DNA from 2 places in the Halomonas sp. NYA30 genome. Region 1 is predicted to be linked to the other one. Evidence: predicted binding sites of a transcription regulator. Region 1 holds the regulator's gene; the other holds the start of a gene.
What was found. The regulator FliA, encoded in region 1, starts transcription of late flagellar genes. The targets are predictions, from matches to a motif close to CTAAAGTTNNNNNNNNNNCNGCCGATA.

Region 1 (8,389 bases):
GCTACTGCTCAATGCCGCCAGCCAGCCGGAAACCCTCGAAGAGGTCGTGCTGCGTTATCGTCAGGCTGCCCGTGCGGCGGGGGCAGAGTTAGACGATTGTATTATTACTAAACAGGATGAAGCGGGGCGCCTCGCGCCGGTGCTCGACATTGTGATGCGCCACGGGATGCGTGTGCTGTTTGGTTCAAATGGTCAGCAGGTGCCTGAAGATATGGCCATTGCTTCCCCTGAAGCACTCGTGGATCAAGCGCTAAGTACGGCAACGCCGCAGCGCGAACAGGTACAAAGCGCTGACGTCCCCATGGGGATGCCGCGCTGGTCGCGGGATGTACTCGGGCAAGGGCGCCGCTTGTCGTCGCTACTGGCGCGGCTGCGCCAACGCGTGACGGGATTTACGGAATTAGAAGCGATCTGGGATTTAGCGTCACTCCCAAGCCGACTGCAGGAAGAGCGTTTGGACGCATTGCTCGCCCACTATCCCGCCGTGAATACGACGTTGGGTATGGCGTGGTCAGCTCGGCGGAATGAGCGCGGCTGCGACTGGGCAATGCCCGATATTGGCCTGGACACAGAGGGCGCTTGGCTGGCGCTACCCTGGTTACAGCATCGCCATGCTGCTGGGTGGCAGCCGCGCTTAGCCGCGCTGACGGAATCAAGCGGCGTCGCGGTGCATTTATTGCCGCGCTTACCCGAGCCTGATGCGTTGGCGTGGTTGGAAGCCGAGCATTTGACCTGGGTCAGCCAAGTATCCCCTAGTCATCGGGTACGCTTTCACCACGAGCGCCAGTCCATTCGTCAGCTGTTTAATGACAGCGTGCTGACGCACCAAGTGGGCGTTCGTTTTCGTGGTCAATCCGTGCAGCTGTGGACCGCCTACGCCGAAGTAGAGGATGCGACGGGTTATGCCCTGCTTGCTTGGTACGGTGAAGTGCGTGATCCGGAAAGCGCCAAAGTGGTAGCGCGCCGCTACTGGCTTACCCCTGCTCGGCTGGGAGCCGAGGTGCTCTCGCTACTGTTAACACAACTTCAAAGCGATGGCTTAGCGGCATTAACACGCCGCGCTTGGCAGCAGTTAAAAGAGGCCGACAGCGGCGATGTTAATGCCGAAGTGCGCCTACTCATGGCCAGCGGCTTGGCATCCGTTGCCGGGCATCTTGATGTTGCCGATGATGAAGAGGCGCAAACGCTGCGCGGCGACCTGCTCAATTTATTAGGCACGAGCCGTCGGCGTCGCGATACTGGCATGCTTGATGCGCTGGTTTACGCGTTTATGGCCCGCGATGCGATTCGCCAAATGGGCAGTGTCAGCCGAGAGGGTGTGACGTGAGCGATCAAGATCAAGCTTCAGGGCTGCGTAAGTGGGCGAATCTGCAGCGCCAGCAGCAGGCGGAAGGGGCGGTTGATGTCGCGGCGGCCGAGCATGTGCCAGAACCAGAACAGAGCCCATCGTTATTAACGCCTACGGCTGCAGCAGTAGAAGCAGAAGCGCCTGAGGCGATAGCGCCACCCAGACCCAAAATTCCGCTTATAGTGGTTGGGCTGCCCGGTAGCGGTGCCTCTCAGGTAAACAAAGTCAAAGCACGTCTGGGGCAGTGGTCCACGTTAGGTCGAAGCTGGGCCGGTGACCCTGAAGACTGGGATGTGCATATCGTGGCGGCAGATACTGCTGACCTTGCTCAGTTACGCGCTCAGTACAGCCGTTGGGCACTATGGATCAATAGCGATGCCGATGCCTTTGCTGCCATGTACAGCACCTTGCGCCAGCTACAGGAACACGGTGGGCCGCGTCGTTTGCTAGCGCTTCATGAACCGCATTTGCCGCGCCAGGGATTGCTCGACAACTTGCGTGGTGCCGCCGAATACTACTTAAATATGGAACTACTGGTACTTGCACGATGAGCATACTCCGCCAAGGTGACTAAGCATGCTAAGCTTGCAATTAAGAAGGGCGCTGCCGCTGGTGGCGCTACTGCTAACAGGGTGGTTACTGGCAGGATTAACGGCGAGTGCCCAGGCCGCTACCGGCAGTTGGAGCACCCAGGTTCCTGGGCTGATGGTGGCGATGAGTGATCGGGCAAGCGCTAGCCAAAACGTTTCTCCGCCCGCTGCGGCGAATCTTCGGACAAAGCAGCTTGAGCGTATTCAGTGGCAGTTCAGCCATCCTCCCGGTGCGCTGTTAAACGCTTGGTTGTGCCATCCTGAGCAGTGCGTTGCGTTAACCGGCATGCGCGGGTCCACTACCGCATTGGCAGGACGGACGGCAGGTGTGCCATTGCATTTTCGTTTCGCCTTACGCCCAGGCCAACGGCCGGTTCGAGTGCAGGGGCTGCAAATGATTGTGAACTATCAGTGAAGGCTGTATAGCCGCGAGGCGAAAGGATGTACACAGCACAAGGTAGGATCAAACAGAGTGAGCTGTTGACGCAATATATGCCACTGGTACGACGTCAGGCCTTGACGCTTCAGGTCCGCTTACCAGCCAGCATTGAGCTCGATGACCTTATTCAAGCAGGGATGGTAGGGCTGCTGGAAGCGCTCGGTCGCTTTGATGCTACCCAAGGTGCGACCTTTGCGACCTTTGCCAGCCAACGAATTCGCGGTGCGATGATGGATGAATTGCGCACCCGCGATTGGCTGCCCCGCAGTGTGCGTCGTTCAGCGCGCGCAGTAGACAATGCCGTTCGCCAGTTAGAACAACAGCTGGGGCGAGCACCGGAAGAGAACGAAATCGCCCACCATCTTGAAATGCCGTTGAGTGAATACCAGCAGCTCCTCAATGACACCAACAGTGGCCAATTGCTGCCGTTTGAAGAGCTGGTGGCCGATGGCGGCGAGCCGGTCAGTAATGAACTGAGCAACTCACCGTTCGAGCAGTTGCTTGATGGCCAGCAGCGGCAAACGCTGATTGATGCGATTGACGCACTGCCAGAGCGTGAAAAACTGCTCATGGCACTGTATTACCAGGAAGAACTCAACCTCAAGGAAGTAGGGGCTGTGTTGGGCGTAACGGAATCACGCGTTTCTCAACTACACAGTCAGGCCGTCAGCCGTTTACGTGCGCGTTTACACGACTCGGCATAACACCTCTTTTTTACTCACTTGTGACCGGCAAGGAGCCGTGGATGAATCCTTCGACGCTGATAGGTATATTTGCCAGCATATTGCTGCTGGTCAGTGTACTGTTTTTGACCGCAGAGTCCCCTTCAAGCTTTATCAATTTGCCGGGCCTGGCCATTGTGGTGACTGGTACGTTGGCGGCTACCTTTATCAGCTATCCGCTGAGAGAAGTGCTCCGTGTGGTGCGGTTGGTGGGCCTAGTATTCCGGCGCGAAAACACCTATATGCGTGACGATATCCGGGAACTGGTCGATATGTCACGACTGTGGTTTAAAGGCGATGTGCGGGCGGTTGAGCGCGAGCTAGAGCATACCCGCAATCCGTTTTTACGCACCGGCATTCAACTGGTGATCGCCAACACCAAAGAGGACGAAATTTTTGACATGCTGCGCTGGCGCATTGCCCGCCTGAAAGCGCGTGAACAGGCTGAAGCACAAATATTTCGCACCATGGCCACCTATGCACCCGCGTTTGGCATGATCGGCACCCTGGTGGGGCTGGTGAACATGCTGGAAGTCATGGATGCTGGCGACCTGCAGGTCATTGGCCCACGCATGGCGGTGGCACTGCTGACCACCTTCTACGGCATTTTACTCGCCAATTTGGTGTTTAAGCCGATTGCAGTGAAGCTAGAGCGCCGGACCGAAGAGCGCTTGATTACCATGAACATGGTTTTGGAAGGCATCTCACTGATCACTAAGCGCCGTCTGCCCTCGTTCATTGAAGAGACCCTTAACTCGTTTGTGGCCAATTACCACGATGAAATTCGTGATAACAGCGTCAAACCAAGACCAGACTCCTCGGTTAGTTCGGCGGCGAAGGGATAGTTATCATGTTAGACCGTGATACCCGTCACGCCCTGGAAATACCGGTCTCGCCTGGGGAGGGCGAAGAGGGATGGCTAACCAGCTATCTTGATGTGCTGACGCTGCTCATCACGCTATTTGTCCTCTTGCTTTCACTGACGCCACCGGGGGGTGGTGAAGCGGCGGATACGGCTTTTATGCGCTCGGCTAGCGCTGTATCATCGCTGCCGCTAGCGTCACTTGCCACAGGTATACAGCCCCGCCACCAAGGGCTGCAGCCGCAGTTTTCCGGGCTCAATATTCCTGGAGTGAGCGTGTCGCAAGGGCGTGAAGGGGTCACACTGCGTATTGATAACAGCCTATTATTTTCCAGTGGCCAAGCAGTGTTGACGCCTCAAGGGCGCGGCGTGGTTGAAAGCCTTATCGATGTATTAGCCAGTTTTGACGGGCAGATTTCGGTGGAAGGTCATACCGATAGCGTACCCATTTCGACAGCGCGCTTTCCCTCTAATTGGGAGCTTTCATCCGCGCGGGCTATTGCCGTCGTGCGTCATTTAGAGCGCCAAGGGTTCAATATTTCTCATATGCGGGCCGTCGGCTATGCTGACACCCAACCCATGGAAACGAACGCAACCGCGGATGGCCGAGCGGCCAACCGGCGCGTAGAGCTGTTGTTGAGGCAGCAGGTCGAAGGGTGAATAGATTCTTGAGGCCACGCCTGTGTCCATGTACCGCCCGCTATTACAGTCGTTTGGTGCCCTGCTGGTTTTAGATGCCGATTGTCGGCGTATCCAAGCTACCAGCACAAATTTAACCCGCTTAACCGGCATTGAGTGCCCTGAAAACGGGGAGTTAAGTCTTGCCTGCGTGTTGGGCAAACGCCTTAGCCAGCGGGTACGCCGTGAGCTTCAGGGGCAGCAACGCTTGCCTGGGCCATTGGCGTTTATTCGCCCTAAGCACAGTAGCGTACGTTTTCAACTGCATGCTTACCGAGAGGATGAGCAAGTTATTGTTGAAATTGAGCCTCTCAATCCCCTCGGCAAGCGGCGTCTACTGGGGACGGTGAACGAACGGTTGATGCACTTGGCTGAAGCGACTCATCAAGAGGAGCTACTCGACTCCTTGGTACATGCTATACAACAGCTCACCGGCTATGATCGTGTCAGCGTGTGCCATTTCGATAGTGATTGGCATGGCTTAATGGTTGCCGAAGCGCAGGGAGAGCATTTGCCTCCGCTACTGGGCCAGCGCTTTCCCGCTAGTGACTTTCCTAGCACGTTGCGACTGAGCTATGAAAATCACCCTGTGCGGTTGATTGAAGACGTTAATGCTCCGCCTGAAACGCTGATGCCCGCTTGTTCCGCCACACGCTTAAGCGGCAGTTTTTTACGTGCCCCGGCTCCAGAAAGGCAGCGCTACCTAAAGCGCATGGGGGTGCGTGGTTCGCTGAGTTTAGCCATGCAAGGAGATACTGGCCTGTGGGGCTTGGTGTTTTGCCACTCGGCAAGCCCGCATTCAGTTGAGCCATCGGTACGCGATGCCGTACGCACCTTAGTGCAAATGGCCACGCAGCGCATGCTGTTACTGCGGGCGCGTCAAGAAGCGCGCTACTTACAGCGCGTACAGGATAGCTTGATATTGAGTGCACGAGCGCCCAGTGAGCCGCAGAGCCCCCAGCAGCTACTCCATGAGCAGGCGGCTACCTGGATGAAGCTGTTTCGCGCCCATGGCATCGTTCTCTGGGTGAATGGGGGCGCTTATCAAGCGGGCGTGACGCCTGCCCCGGAAGCTATAAGTCAGTTTGTGTTACGCCTCGAAAGAGCCCACGTACATAGCGGACCTTGGTGCACACGTGAGCTGGCCAAAGAGCCGTTAACCTGCTCGTTAGCGATGCCAGAACAGTGCGGTGCCTTAGCCGTGCCGCTGCTCATGAACTCGACTCAGCGCGCTTGGTTGCTCTTTTTTCGTCCTGAGCAGGTGGAAACATTGTATTGGGCGATGCAACCTGCCACTGAGCAACAACCAGCGGCGATAGCGGTCCCGTCGGTTGCTTGGCATGAAGAAGTGGTGGGCAAGAGCGAAGCGTGGCAATGGGTAGAGCGGTTAGCCGCGGTAGATTTGGGAGAAGATCTAACGCTGGCCATTTCAGCCTATGAAATCAGTTCCCTGAATATGCACTTAGAGCGTGAGCGCAAAGCCCTGGCGGAAGCTAATCAACGGCTTGAGCAATTAGCGCATTTTGATCCCTTAACCAAAGTGTGGAACCGTTATCGCATTGAAGAGGCGATCAATGCCGAGCTGGTGGCTGCCAAGCGCTATGCGGCCGCCTTTGCCCTGTTACTGTTTGATGTGGACAATTTCAAGCAGATCAATGACACCCACGGCCATAGCGTAGGTGATGATGTGCTGGTGGCTTTGGCGAGCTTGGTAGAAAGCTCGCTGCGTGGCTGCGACCACTTGGGGCGCTGGGGAGGCGAAGAGTTTATTGTGCTGGCGACCCACTCGGACATTAATGCCGCCCTTGGCTTGGCCGAGCGGCTGCGCTCGCTAGTGGCTGAGCTGCATATAGAGGGGCTTGAGCAAACGGTGACGGTAAGTATTGGTGTGGCCGTTTGGCAGCCGGGCGACAGCTGTAAAACCATTATCTCTCGGGCAGACGATGCTATGTACCGCGCTAAACATGGCGGACGTAACCGCGTTGAAATGGCGCCTGAGCCTGTGATGCCGATCTAATCATTCACACCTTAATGGGTTCCGCTACCTTCACACTGGGTGAGCATCCGGTTAATCGCCGCGTCGGCGCCTTGCAGGCTAAAGGTCATATACCAAGGCTCGCGCTCTGCCTGGTCAAAACCGAGAAATAACTGCTCGCCCTGGCGCATGTCGGCCATCAGCGCCGTTAAGTCGCTTAAGTAAAAGTGGGCATAAAACCCGTCGTCGCCGCGTTCGGTTATAAACTCCGCCATGGTATCAATCACGGGCTGCTCATCAATGCGTAGCCTGGCGGGTACTAAGTTCACTGCACGGCTTTCACCTTGCTGCTGCTCAAGCGTCACGCGCATCTCCAGCCAGGGTAAATCACAAACGCCTGCGGTGGCGTTCAGGCTTAGGGTGGCATCAGAATAGCTGTGAGTTTCTATCGCCCGGTAGTGTCGTTCACTCCCCAATGACAGTGTCATCGACTGCCAATGTTCGTGGGTAGCCACGTCGTCGGTATTAAATGTGGCTGCGTTAGCCATGGACGTTGCGACCATCAATGAGACGACCATTGCCGCCGTAACGAATATAGGCGCTAGCATAGCGATTACCATTGAGGCGTGGAAACGCAGGGCGAGCGTCGCCGTGATGATGTGAGCCATGTAACCAAAATCCCTAGACGATTAACCGGAAAAACAGTCTATAGCGTGTTTGAGACTGTCAAAAGAGTAACGCGCTGATTTTTCTATATATGGTAGAAAATAGTTAAAAAAGTGCCTCATATGGTGGAAAGTCAAGTCTATACTTCACTCCGATGCCACGTATAATCGCCCCATTTGAGCGCTATATTCACCCCCGTTGTGAAGGAGTTTTGCGACATGAGCACCGCTGCTAAGGCTATCAAGACCTCTAATGACGTCCCGATGCAGGCCCCCTCGCGGGAGATCTGGGATGCCAAGTACCGCCTCAAGGATCGTCATAGCCAGCCCGTCGACCAAGATGTCGGTGCTACATTTGAGCGTGTTGCTCGCGCCCTTGCAGCGGTGGAAGGAGACAAGGCAGAAGAGTGGTTGCCGAAATTCCGCTGGGCGCTGGAGCATGGCGCTATTCCTGCCGGTCGCATTCTCTCTAATGCGGGCGCAGAGGCTTACAAGCCAGCGGTAAGCCTGATCAACTGCACCGTCTCGCGCACCATTCGCGACTCCATGCGCGATATTCTCGACTCCGTCGTGGATGCGGGTATGACGCTAAAATCAGGGGCGGGTATCGGCTACGACTTCTCGACACTACGCTACAAAGGCGCGTTTGTGTTTGGTGCTGGCGCAGGCACCAACGGCCCGCTGGCATTTATGGATATCTACGACAAGATGTGCTTCACCGTCGCCTCTGCCGGTGGTCGGCGTGGTGCTCAGATGGGCACCTTTGATGTAGGACATCCGGACGTACGTGAGTTTATTCAGGCCAAGCGCGAAGCGGGGCGTCTGCGTCAGTTTAACCTTAGCTTGCTGATCACCGACGAGTTTATGGAAGCGGTGAAAAACAATACCGACTGGCCGTTGGCCTTTCCACTGCACCCTGGTGAGAAAGAGGACGTTAAAGCGGAAGACTTGATCTACCGTGACTGGCCGGTAGTGGAAGAGGGCTACACGGTGGATGCCGAAGGTCGCGTCGCCTGCCGTATTGTGGAAGTGATCAAAGCGCGCGAATTATGGGACACCATCATGTCCTCTACCTATGACTACGCCGAGCCAGGTTTCATCCTGATCGAC
Region 2 (8,389 bases), 2.0 Mb from region 1:
TCCTACGCTAGACAATAGTAAGTCACTCCCACAGTATAGGCAGGCGGCCAAATACGGACATATCGCAACGCCATATCAAGTCAGGAGGACACCATGGCTAATAGTATGAAAAACCCCGATCACCGTGATGCGATTACGCTTTTCGCCCGCATGGGCTACGCCTCCCGCGGCATCGTGTATGTTTTAGTGGGTGGCCTTGCCGCGCTGGCAGCCTTTGGTCAAGGTGGCCAAACAGAAGGTAGCCGCGGTGCATTGGAAAGAGTCCTCATCGCCCCTTTTGGAAAAATACTATTAGGTGTCATCGCAGTGGGTTTGGTTGGCTACGCCATGTGGCGCACCATTCAAGCGGTCAAAGACGCCGACCATCACGGCAACGGTGCTAAAGGCTTAGCTATTCGTGCAGGCTTATTAGCGAGTGCGATTACCCATACGTTATTAGCCTTTTTTGCCGCCACGCTCATCTTCCAATTTACGGGCTCTTCCGGAGGTTCAGGCGGAGGTTCACAGGGCGTGGCAGGCTGGTTGATGCAGCAGCCTTTTGGCCGCTGGCTGGTAGGGGCTGTTGGCTTGGTTATGATTGGCGTAGGCATCGCCCATGCATTTAAAGGCTACAAGGCGAAGTTTCACAAACACTTCGCGATGCCACCCCAAACCCAAAAGTGGGCTTACCCCATCTGTCGTTTTGGCTTAATTATTCGCGGGATTGTATTTGTCATCGTGGGTTGTTTCTTTCTGATTTCCGCTTATCAGTTTAACCCCGACCAGGCAGGCGGTACGGCTGAAGTATTTAGTACGCTGCGCAGCCAAGCATACGGTCAATGGTTGCTGGCCGTTGTCGCTATAGGACTCTTCGCGTTTGGCCTATACAGCCTATTAGCGGCTATTTATCGCCGCATTAATCCAGAGATGTAGCGACCCCTAATGGCCAATACAACAAAGCGAACCAAGCAGTGGTTTGAGCGTATTAACGGCTCGAAGAACATGCTGTGGTTACTCGGCACCCTCTCCTTTTTGGAAACCATTATCCTGCCCATTCCGCTTGAGCTGGTGCTGATCCCGCTGATGGCAGCTAATAAACACCGTATCTGGCTTTTAGCGACGGTCACTACTGCGGGTTGCTTAATTGCGTCGCTGGTCGGCTATGGCGTTGGCATGCTGCTTTTTCAGTCGATAGGTACTTGGTTTATTGAATTTATGGGCATGGAACAAAGCTATCAGTCGTTCCAGACCTTCTTCGACCAGTATGGTTTTGCTGCGATTTTAGCCATTGGCATTCTGCCCATTCCCTTTCAGGTCGCGATGATTACTGCAGGCCTTTCCGGCTATCCGGTCCTACTTTTTACGCTAGCGGCGTTAATCGCCCGCGGCCTGCGTTACTTCGGCCTCGCCTGGCTCGTTCACCGCTTTGGCAGCCGAGTACTGCTGTTATGGAAGCAACAAGCCCTAGTAACCAGCTTGGTGGCGGGTGTAGTGGTACTGGCAGTGGCGCTGGGAATGCAGGCTTTGGCGGGGCTGATTGCTTAACCGGCGCTGTTGAAACATCCAGCCCCACCGTGGCAATGCGCGTTTGGCATTGGCTTACACATCATTCTGCGTCTTGTTACTAGGCGTTGCTGCCGTATGCTTCGCCTTCATATCTTTAAAGGCCTCCATGATGTCTATCGGCAGCGGGAAAACAATCGTCGAGGCGTTTTTATTGCTCATGTCGCTCATGGTTTGCAGATAGCGAAGCTGTAGCGCGGCAGAATTCTCCTGCATCACGTTGGCGGCCTCGACTAACTTTTTCGAGGCCTGCAGCTCCCCTTCAGCGTGGATCACTTTGGCCCGGCGTTCCCGTTCGGCCTCGGCTTGGCGGGCAATGGCGCGGATCATGCTCTCATCCAGGTCCACATGTTTGATCTCAACATTAGCCACCTTAATGCCCCATGCTTCGGTCTGGGCATCGATAATTTCCTGAATATCACTGTTGAGTTTATCGCGCTCGGAGAGCATCTCATCCAAGTCATGTTTACCCAGCACTGAGCGAAGCGTGGTTTGGGCCAACTGGCTAGTAGCCTGGGTGAAATTTTCAACCTGGATAATCGCCCTTTCAGGATCGACCACGCGAAAATAGAGTACGGCATTCACCTTAACCGTCACGTTATCCCGAGAGATTACGTCCTGCTCGGGCACGTCCATGGTCACGACACGTAGATCAACCACTTCCATCTTTTGAATACCGGGAATCACAATGATTAACCCCGGCCCTTTGACCTTCTGAAACCGGCCAAGAAAGAACACCACGCCACGCTTATATTCCGGCAGTATGCGTATGGAGGCGGCAATCAGCATCAACACCAGCACTACTGGAACCAAATAAGAAATAATCATGGGTCACCTCATCGAGTTGCTGGACTATCACATGAATAACGCACGACAACTGAGGGCCTAGTGGGGGGTGACGTATACCGTCAACCCTTCGAGGCGTGTCACTGTAAGCTGATCGCCCTGCTTAACCGGAACATTACTCACCGCGTTCCAGCGCTCGCCGTGCAATTGCACGTGGCCGTGGGTATCAAAATCCTCCAGGGCAATGGCATCTGCGCCAATCAGCTGCTCCGCGCCGGAATGTACCGGGCGGTGATGAAGCGTTGCAAAGCGCATCAGCGTCCATAGCATCAAGCCTCCTGACACCAGCGCCACACCCACGATAAGCGGCAATGAAATAGCCAGATACTCGGCATCCATCAGCATGACCGAGCCGAGCACAAAGGCAACGATGCCTCCTGCCCCCAGCACCCCGAAGCTGGGCAGTAGCGTCTCACCTACCATTAGCGCCAATCCCACCACCATCAACGCTAGCCCGGCGTAGTTAATCGGCAGCACCTGGAACGCAAACAGTGCCAACAGCAGGCAAATGATTCCGATGGTGCCTGGAAATAGGCTACCGGGACTGGCAAGCTCATATATCAGCCCGTAAAAACCCAGAATCATTAAAAAATAGGCGATATTGGGGTTGGTAATCAGCGAAAGTAGTTGGGTACGCCAATCCGGGTCGAAGCGCTCAATGGCGAGATCGGCGGTGGCTAAGGTGTATTCACCCCGCTCCATGACCACTGTCATGCCATCTATCTGCCCTAGCAGGTCATCATTATCACGCGCTACCACATCTATGACGTTTTGCTCTAATGCCTGGTTGGCGGTGAGATTCACTGCATCGCGCACTGCGTCTTCCGCCCAGTCGGCGTTGCGGCCGTGGCGCTCAGCCAAACTGCGGATGAAGCTCACCGCGTCTTCCATGACCTTGCGCTCCATGGCGCTGCCCTCACGGGCCGGCGCATCAGACGCATCTTGATCTTCTTCAGCATCGCTATCAGGCATACCGCCGCCGCCCATTTGCACCGGTGTCGCAGAGCCCAAATGGGTAGAAGGCGCCATGGCCGCTACGTGGCTGCCGTAAAGCAGATAGGTACCTGCACTGGCTGCGCGCGCGCCACTGGGGGAAACATACATCACCACCGGCAGGTCTGAATTGAGCATTTCCCGAATCATATCGCGGGTGGTATCAACCAATCCGCCAGGGGTATCCAGCTCAACAATCACCACTTCGCTGCCCTGCTCTCGGGCTTTACGAAGACCACGCTCAAAATAATCCTTGGTCGCAGGGCCGATAGCGCCTTCAATATTGAGGATTAAAGCGCTGGGCGAGGTTTGTGCCCTGGCCTGCCACGTGAGCGACAGCGCCGCCATCAGCAATCCCGCCACCAACAGCCACAGCCAGTGCGATTTGTGAGAAAGGGAGTGCATATCCGCTCCAGCAGCTATCAATATGCTCAAGGGTATCTACTCAACGTAGCACCCGCAGTGAGCTTCGTCATGAACAACATGATAGCGGGCGGTTAAGCGTAATAACGCTTAACCGCAGGAGGTTATGCTAAGCAACAGCGATGGCTGGAAGGACGTTCGAGGAGGTTGGCTGGGAGTTGGTTAGTTGACGTAATAGCCGCTTACCTTCCAATCACCCTCTTCTAGGTGAGGCGTGATAGTTTCGGTAATCTGAGGCTTATTTTCAAAACGGGTTTGGAACGTAAACACCGCATAATCACCAACAGGCGCGCCGGGCATGGACGTTTCACGGATAACCCGTATTCGCCGCCTGGACTCAACCGCCCCAAAATCACGTCGGGCTGCATTGATGGTACGGGCCAGCATATTGGAAGAGAGCGGCACCTGCAGGAGCGTTGAGGATGCCTCCCACGCTTGTTCATACTCACCGCTATCGATGGCTTCAAGCCACGCCAGCGCTGCCGCTTCAGCCGCATCGGTATGTGAATACGCGTTCGTGGTTAGCACGAGAAGCACGGTAGCAATGATAAAAGTCACTGTTTTGGACATAGCAAACTCTTGTGGCAGCCAGGGTTAATCGTGCGTCTTAAGTCATTATCGGAAGCTGGGGGGATTTCTTTAACGCTAATCCCGCCTAACGGCGACTAATGATAGAAAGGGATTCACCTGTCGTGGTCGGCGCTTCTCAAACCCCACCTGCTCGTTTACTATGCGCCACCCAACCTATCCAGCCCTCACCTTTAGGCGACCATGTCCGTCAACGCACTCTATACCGACCTTTCCGGCTACTACGATTTGATGTGCGTAGATATCGACTACCAAGCGCAAAGCAACGCCATTCGACGGCTGCATCAGCTTTTTGGTAACGACGGCACCGCCCATCTGGATTTAGCCTGCGGCACCGGCCCCCACGTGCGCCATTTTATTGATTTTGGTTACACCAGTGGCGGGCTGGATATCAATCAGCCGATGCTGGATATCGCCGCCTCGCGCTGCCCAGAAGCCCAATTCACCTTGCAAGATATGAGCACGTTCGACGTAAGCGAACCTCTCGATTTAATCACCTGCTTTTTATACTCGATCCATTATAACGATGGTATTGAGAAGCTAACCGCCTGCATCGCCAGCGCCCACCGCGCTTTAAAAGCGGGCGGTGTGTTCTACTTTAATGGGGTGGATAAACAGCGCATCAATAACGATCTATTCGTTAAGCACACCGCGAAACAGGGCGAGGATTCGTTCACCTTCCGCTCAGGGTGGCACTACAGCGGGCACGGTGAAAGGCAGTCGTTAAGGCTCAGCATTGAAAAAACCAGCGCCGGCAACACCCAAGTATGGAACGATGTACACCCCATGGTGGCGGTGAGCTTTATAGAACTAACCGCCCTACTAACGCCTTATTTTGAGGTGCATGTGTTTGAGCATAACTACGAGACCATCACCCCGTGGGATACTGTTTCGGGCAATGCGATTTTTGTGTGCGTGAAGAAATAGCGCCCACACAAGCTTATGGCGGGAAAAGTTCCTAAATGCTGCTTGGTTGAATCACCAGGCGTCTATAGTGAAGAGACCTATCACGGGCTGACGCCATGACCGACCTTATTTTGCCAAGCAACGCACACTTTCTAAATTTTCGGCATCGACCGCCTGACAAGCGCTTGGCCCCCTGGGTACAGTGCCTCTGGTCAATGGGTGGACCTGGGCAACTTAAGACCTCCCGAACCGAGAAGCTCTACCCAGATGCCGGTGCCAGCCTAAGCATCAAGCTCACCATCCCGCGCCCCATCATCACGCTCTGCTTCAACAGGCGCACGCTGGTCGAAACCTTCGACACGTCCACCCCAAGCCTAGGCATTCGCTTCAAGGCTGCCGGCGCCCACGGCCTGCTGGGCCTGCCACTCGAAGCTTTCACGGATGGCTTTCACCATCTAGAAGATGAACTTGAGCCACTAGGGCTGCAGGAACTGATGCCGATAGTAGAACGCCTTTATGTAGTGGTTCAATGATTCCGGACACCAACGTAGGTGGTAAGATTGCCACCATAAGCGAGGTGTCTGATGACCAGAAAACGACGTTCCTTTACTCCTGAATTCAAACAGGAAGCAGCCAGCTTGGTACTGGATCAAGGTTACACCATTGCCCAGGCCTCTACGTCCTTGGGCGTGGGTGAAAGTGCTTTGCGGCGCTGGGTTCAACAGCTGACGGATGAGCGAGAAGGCATTACCCCGAAGGGCAAAGCCTTAACCCCGGAACAACGCCGGATTCAGGAGCTGGAAGCCCGCTGCAAACGCCTTGAGATGGAGAAGAGCATACTAAAAAAGGCTACCGCTCTCTTGATGTCGGACGACCTGAATCGTACGCGCTGATAGACCAGTTGAGTGAGCAAATGCCTGTTGAAATGGTCTGCAATGCGTTCGATATCAGCCGTTCCAGCTATTACGAATACCGCCACCGGCGGAACCAGATAGACGTTGAGCGTCTGGCCCTGAAGGCGCAGGTAAACCGCCTGTTCACCAAGAGCCGCAGCTCTGCCGGCAGCAGAACGATCAAGTGCATGCTCAATGACGACGGCGTTGTCATTGGTCGCTTCAAGGTACGAAGACTGATGGGTGAGCTGGGGCTGATTTGCAAGCAACCTGGCCCTCACGCCTATAAGCAGGCCACCGTTGAGCGACCGGATATCCCGAATCACCTGGATCGTGAGTTTTCGGTAGAGCAGCCCGACGAGGTCTGGTGTGGTGACATTACTTACATCTGGAGCGGCCAGCGATGGAGCTATCTGGCTGTGGTACTGGATCTGTACGCCCGGCGAGTTGTTGGTTGGGCAATGTCATCCAGTCCGGATGCGGACCTGGTTGTAAAAGCTCTGGATCACGCCTGGGAACAGCGTGGTCAGCCAGAGAAAGTCATGTTCCACTCGGACCAGGGAAGTCAGTATGCCAGCCGTAAGTTTCGTCAGAGACTCTGGCGCTATCGAATGACACAAAGCATGAGCCGGCGCGGTAACTGCTGGGACAATGCCCCGATGGAAAGGCTGTTCCGGAGCCTGAAATCCGAATGGATACCGGCCTTGGGATATCGGGATCTGCCCGAGGCCAAAAAAGATGTGGGTGGCTATCTGATGGGCTACTACAACCGGCAACGACCTCACGCATTCAACGACGGCGTTTCGCCCGTCACGGCTGAGGAAAACCTTAAAATACTGTCCGGGATTAGTTGACCACTACATTACCAGCTCGACGAAAAGCAGGGTTTGCGACTTCTGGAAACATGGTTATTGCATCGACTGAGACGCATGCCGATTCTCAACAGCCGGATCGTCATGGTCATTCAGGCCATCAGAGAATTACAGCTTCCACCCCAACAGCTAGGCGCCACTATCGGTTTTACTAGGCGTACTCTGGAACGCAAATTAAAACGTGAAGTGGGCGTTACCCCTGGCCAATTAGTAGCTTATGCCCGTCTTAACCTTGCCCGCCATGAGTTGTTTGAGAGCAATCGTTCCCTAGCGGAAATAGCGTTGCAATGCGGCTACTATGATCAGGCTCACTTCACGCACGCTTTCCAAGCACTCGCCTATGAAACGCCCGCCGCCTACCGCAAACGCAAATTGTCGCAAATCTACAAGGCGTGACGAGCTTACGGTTTTAAGCTGAGGCCTCCACTAACCATCTAGGTCATCCTCATGTCTCAGCGTATCTCTCAGCAAGCCGTTTACCGCCTATGCCCTCGCTTGGCTGAACACTTGGTTCCCCTGGGCGCGGTCGCATCCGGCAGTACAGTCACCCCGACCATCACTCATTTGGTTAAATTGCGTGTTTCGCAAATCAATCACTGTGGCTTTTGTCAGCACATGCACTCGCAAGAGGCCAGAGATGATGGCGAACATCAGGTTCGCCTGGATGTGCTTCCCGCCTGGCGTGAAGTTGAAGTGGTCCAATTGGAGCGGACACCCCGATAAGCCTCATAATGGAGGCAGTGGAGGTGTTCATGACCAAGAAGACTCGACGTCGGTTTTCCGATGACTTCAAGGCGGATGCGGTGAGCCTGGTGATCGATCAGGGGTATTCCGTATCCGAGGCCGCCCGGCGCCTTGGCGTGGAGCGCAGCGTACTGGACCGCTGGTGCCGCAAGCACCGTCAGCAGGTCTCCGGCACCCCGGGGCGGCAGGAGGATGATCGCGACGCCGAGATCAAGAAGCTTCGCGCAGAAGTTCGTAAGCTTCAGATTGAAAAGGATATTTTAAAAAAGGCGGCGGCCTTCTTCGCCAAAGAGTCGAGCTGAGATACCAGTTTATCGAGTCGGAGAAGGCCACCTATCCCGTGGCCGTGTTGTGTCGAGTCATGCAGGTCAGCCGGAGCGGTTTCTATGCCTGGCGACGGCGTGGCTCTGATGACCCTCGTCAGGCCCTACTCCGAGAGGTCAGAGAGATTCATCTCCAGAAGCGTGGCAGCTATGGCAGCCGCCGCCTGGCCAGAGAACTGCGCCGCCGCGGCTACGATGTCGGCCGTTACCAGGCTCGCAGCCTGATGCGGAAAGCCGGCGTAGAGGCACGACAGCGGCG

Region 2: the regulator FliA is predicted to act here: its motif matches at 4,421-4,447, upstream of ACWI0H_RS12925 (DUF4019 domain-containing protein).

The regions. Positions count from the first base shown of each region.
Region 1 covers NZ_OZ334477.1:139,248-147,636, forward strand. Annotated here, with positions in the region: gene flhF (flagellar biosynthesis GTPase FlhF) at 1-1,327, shown strand, start outside; gene ACWI0H_RS00650 (hypothetical protein) at 1,324-1,899, shown strand; gene ACWI0H_RS00655 (flagellar protein FlhE) at 1,925-2,353, shown strand; gene ACWI0H_RS00660 (RNA polymerase sigma factor FliA) at 2,380-3,081, shown strand; gene ACWI0H_RS00665 (motility protein A) at 3,123-3,944, shown strand; gene ACWI0H_RS00670 (OmpA/MotB family protein) at 3,950-4,621, shown strand; gene ACWI0H_RS00675 (sensor domain-containing diguanylate cyclase) at 4,650-6,656, shown strand; gene ACWI0H_RS00680 (hypothetical protein) at 6,668-7,192, opposite strand; gene ACWI0H_RS00685 (adenosylcobalamin-dependent ribonucleoside-diphosphate reductase) at 7,499-8,389, shown strand, end outside.
Region 2 covers NZ_OZ334477.1:2,782,437-2,790,825, forward strand. Annotated here, with positions in the region: gene ACWI0H_RS12905 (DUF1206 domain-containing protein) at 94-912, shown strand; gene ACWI0H_RS12910 (YqaA family protein) at 922-1,524, shown strand; gene ACWI0H_RS12915 (slipin family protein) at 1,579-2,370, opposite strand; gene ACWI0H_RS12920 (NfeD family protein) at 2,428-3,786, opposite strand; gene ACWI0H_RS12925 (DUF4019 domain-containing protein) at 3,967-4,374, opposite strand; gene ACWI0H_RS12930 (class I SAM-dependent DNA methyltransferase) at 4,576-5,319, shown strand; gene ACWI0H_RS12935 (DUF6597 domain-containing transcriptional factor) at 5,415-5,831, shown strand; one part of gene ACWI0H_RS12940 (IS3 family transposase) at 5,883-6,138, shown strand; one part of gene ACWI0H_RS12940 (IS3 family transposase) at 6,138-7,045, shown strand; gene ACWI0H_RS12945 (helix-turn-helix transcriptional regulator) at 7,121-7,459, shown strand; gene ACWI0H_RS12950 (carboxymuconolactone decarboxylase family protein) at 7,511-7,786, shown strand; one part of gene ACWI0H_RS12955 (IS3 family transposase) at 7,816-8,077, shown strand; one part of gene ACWI0H_RS12955 (IS3 family transposase) at 8,077-8,389, shown strand, end outside.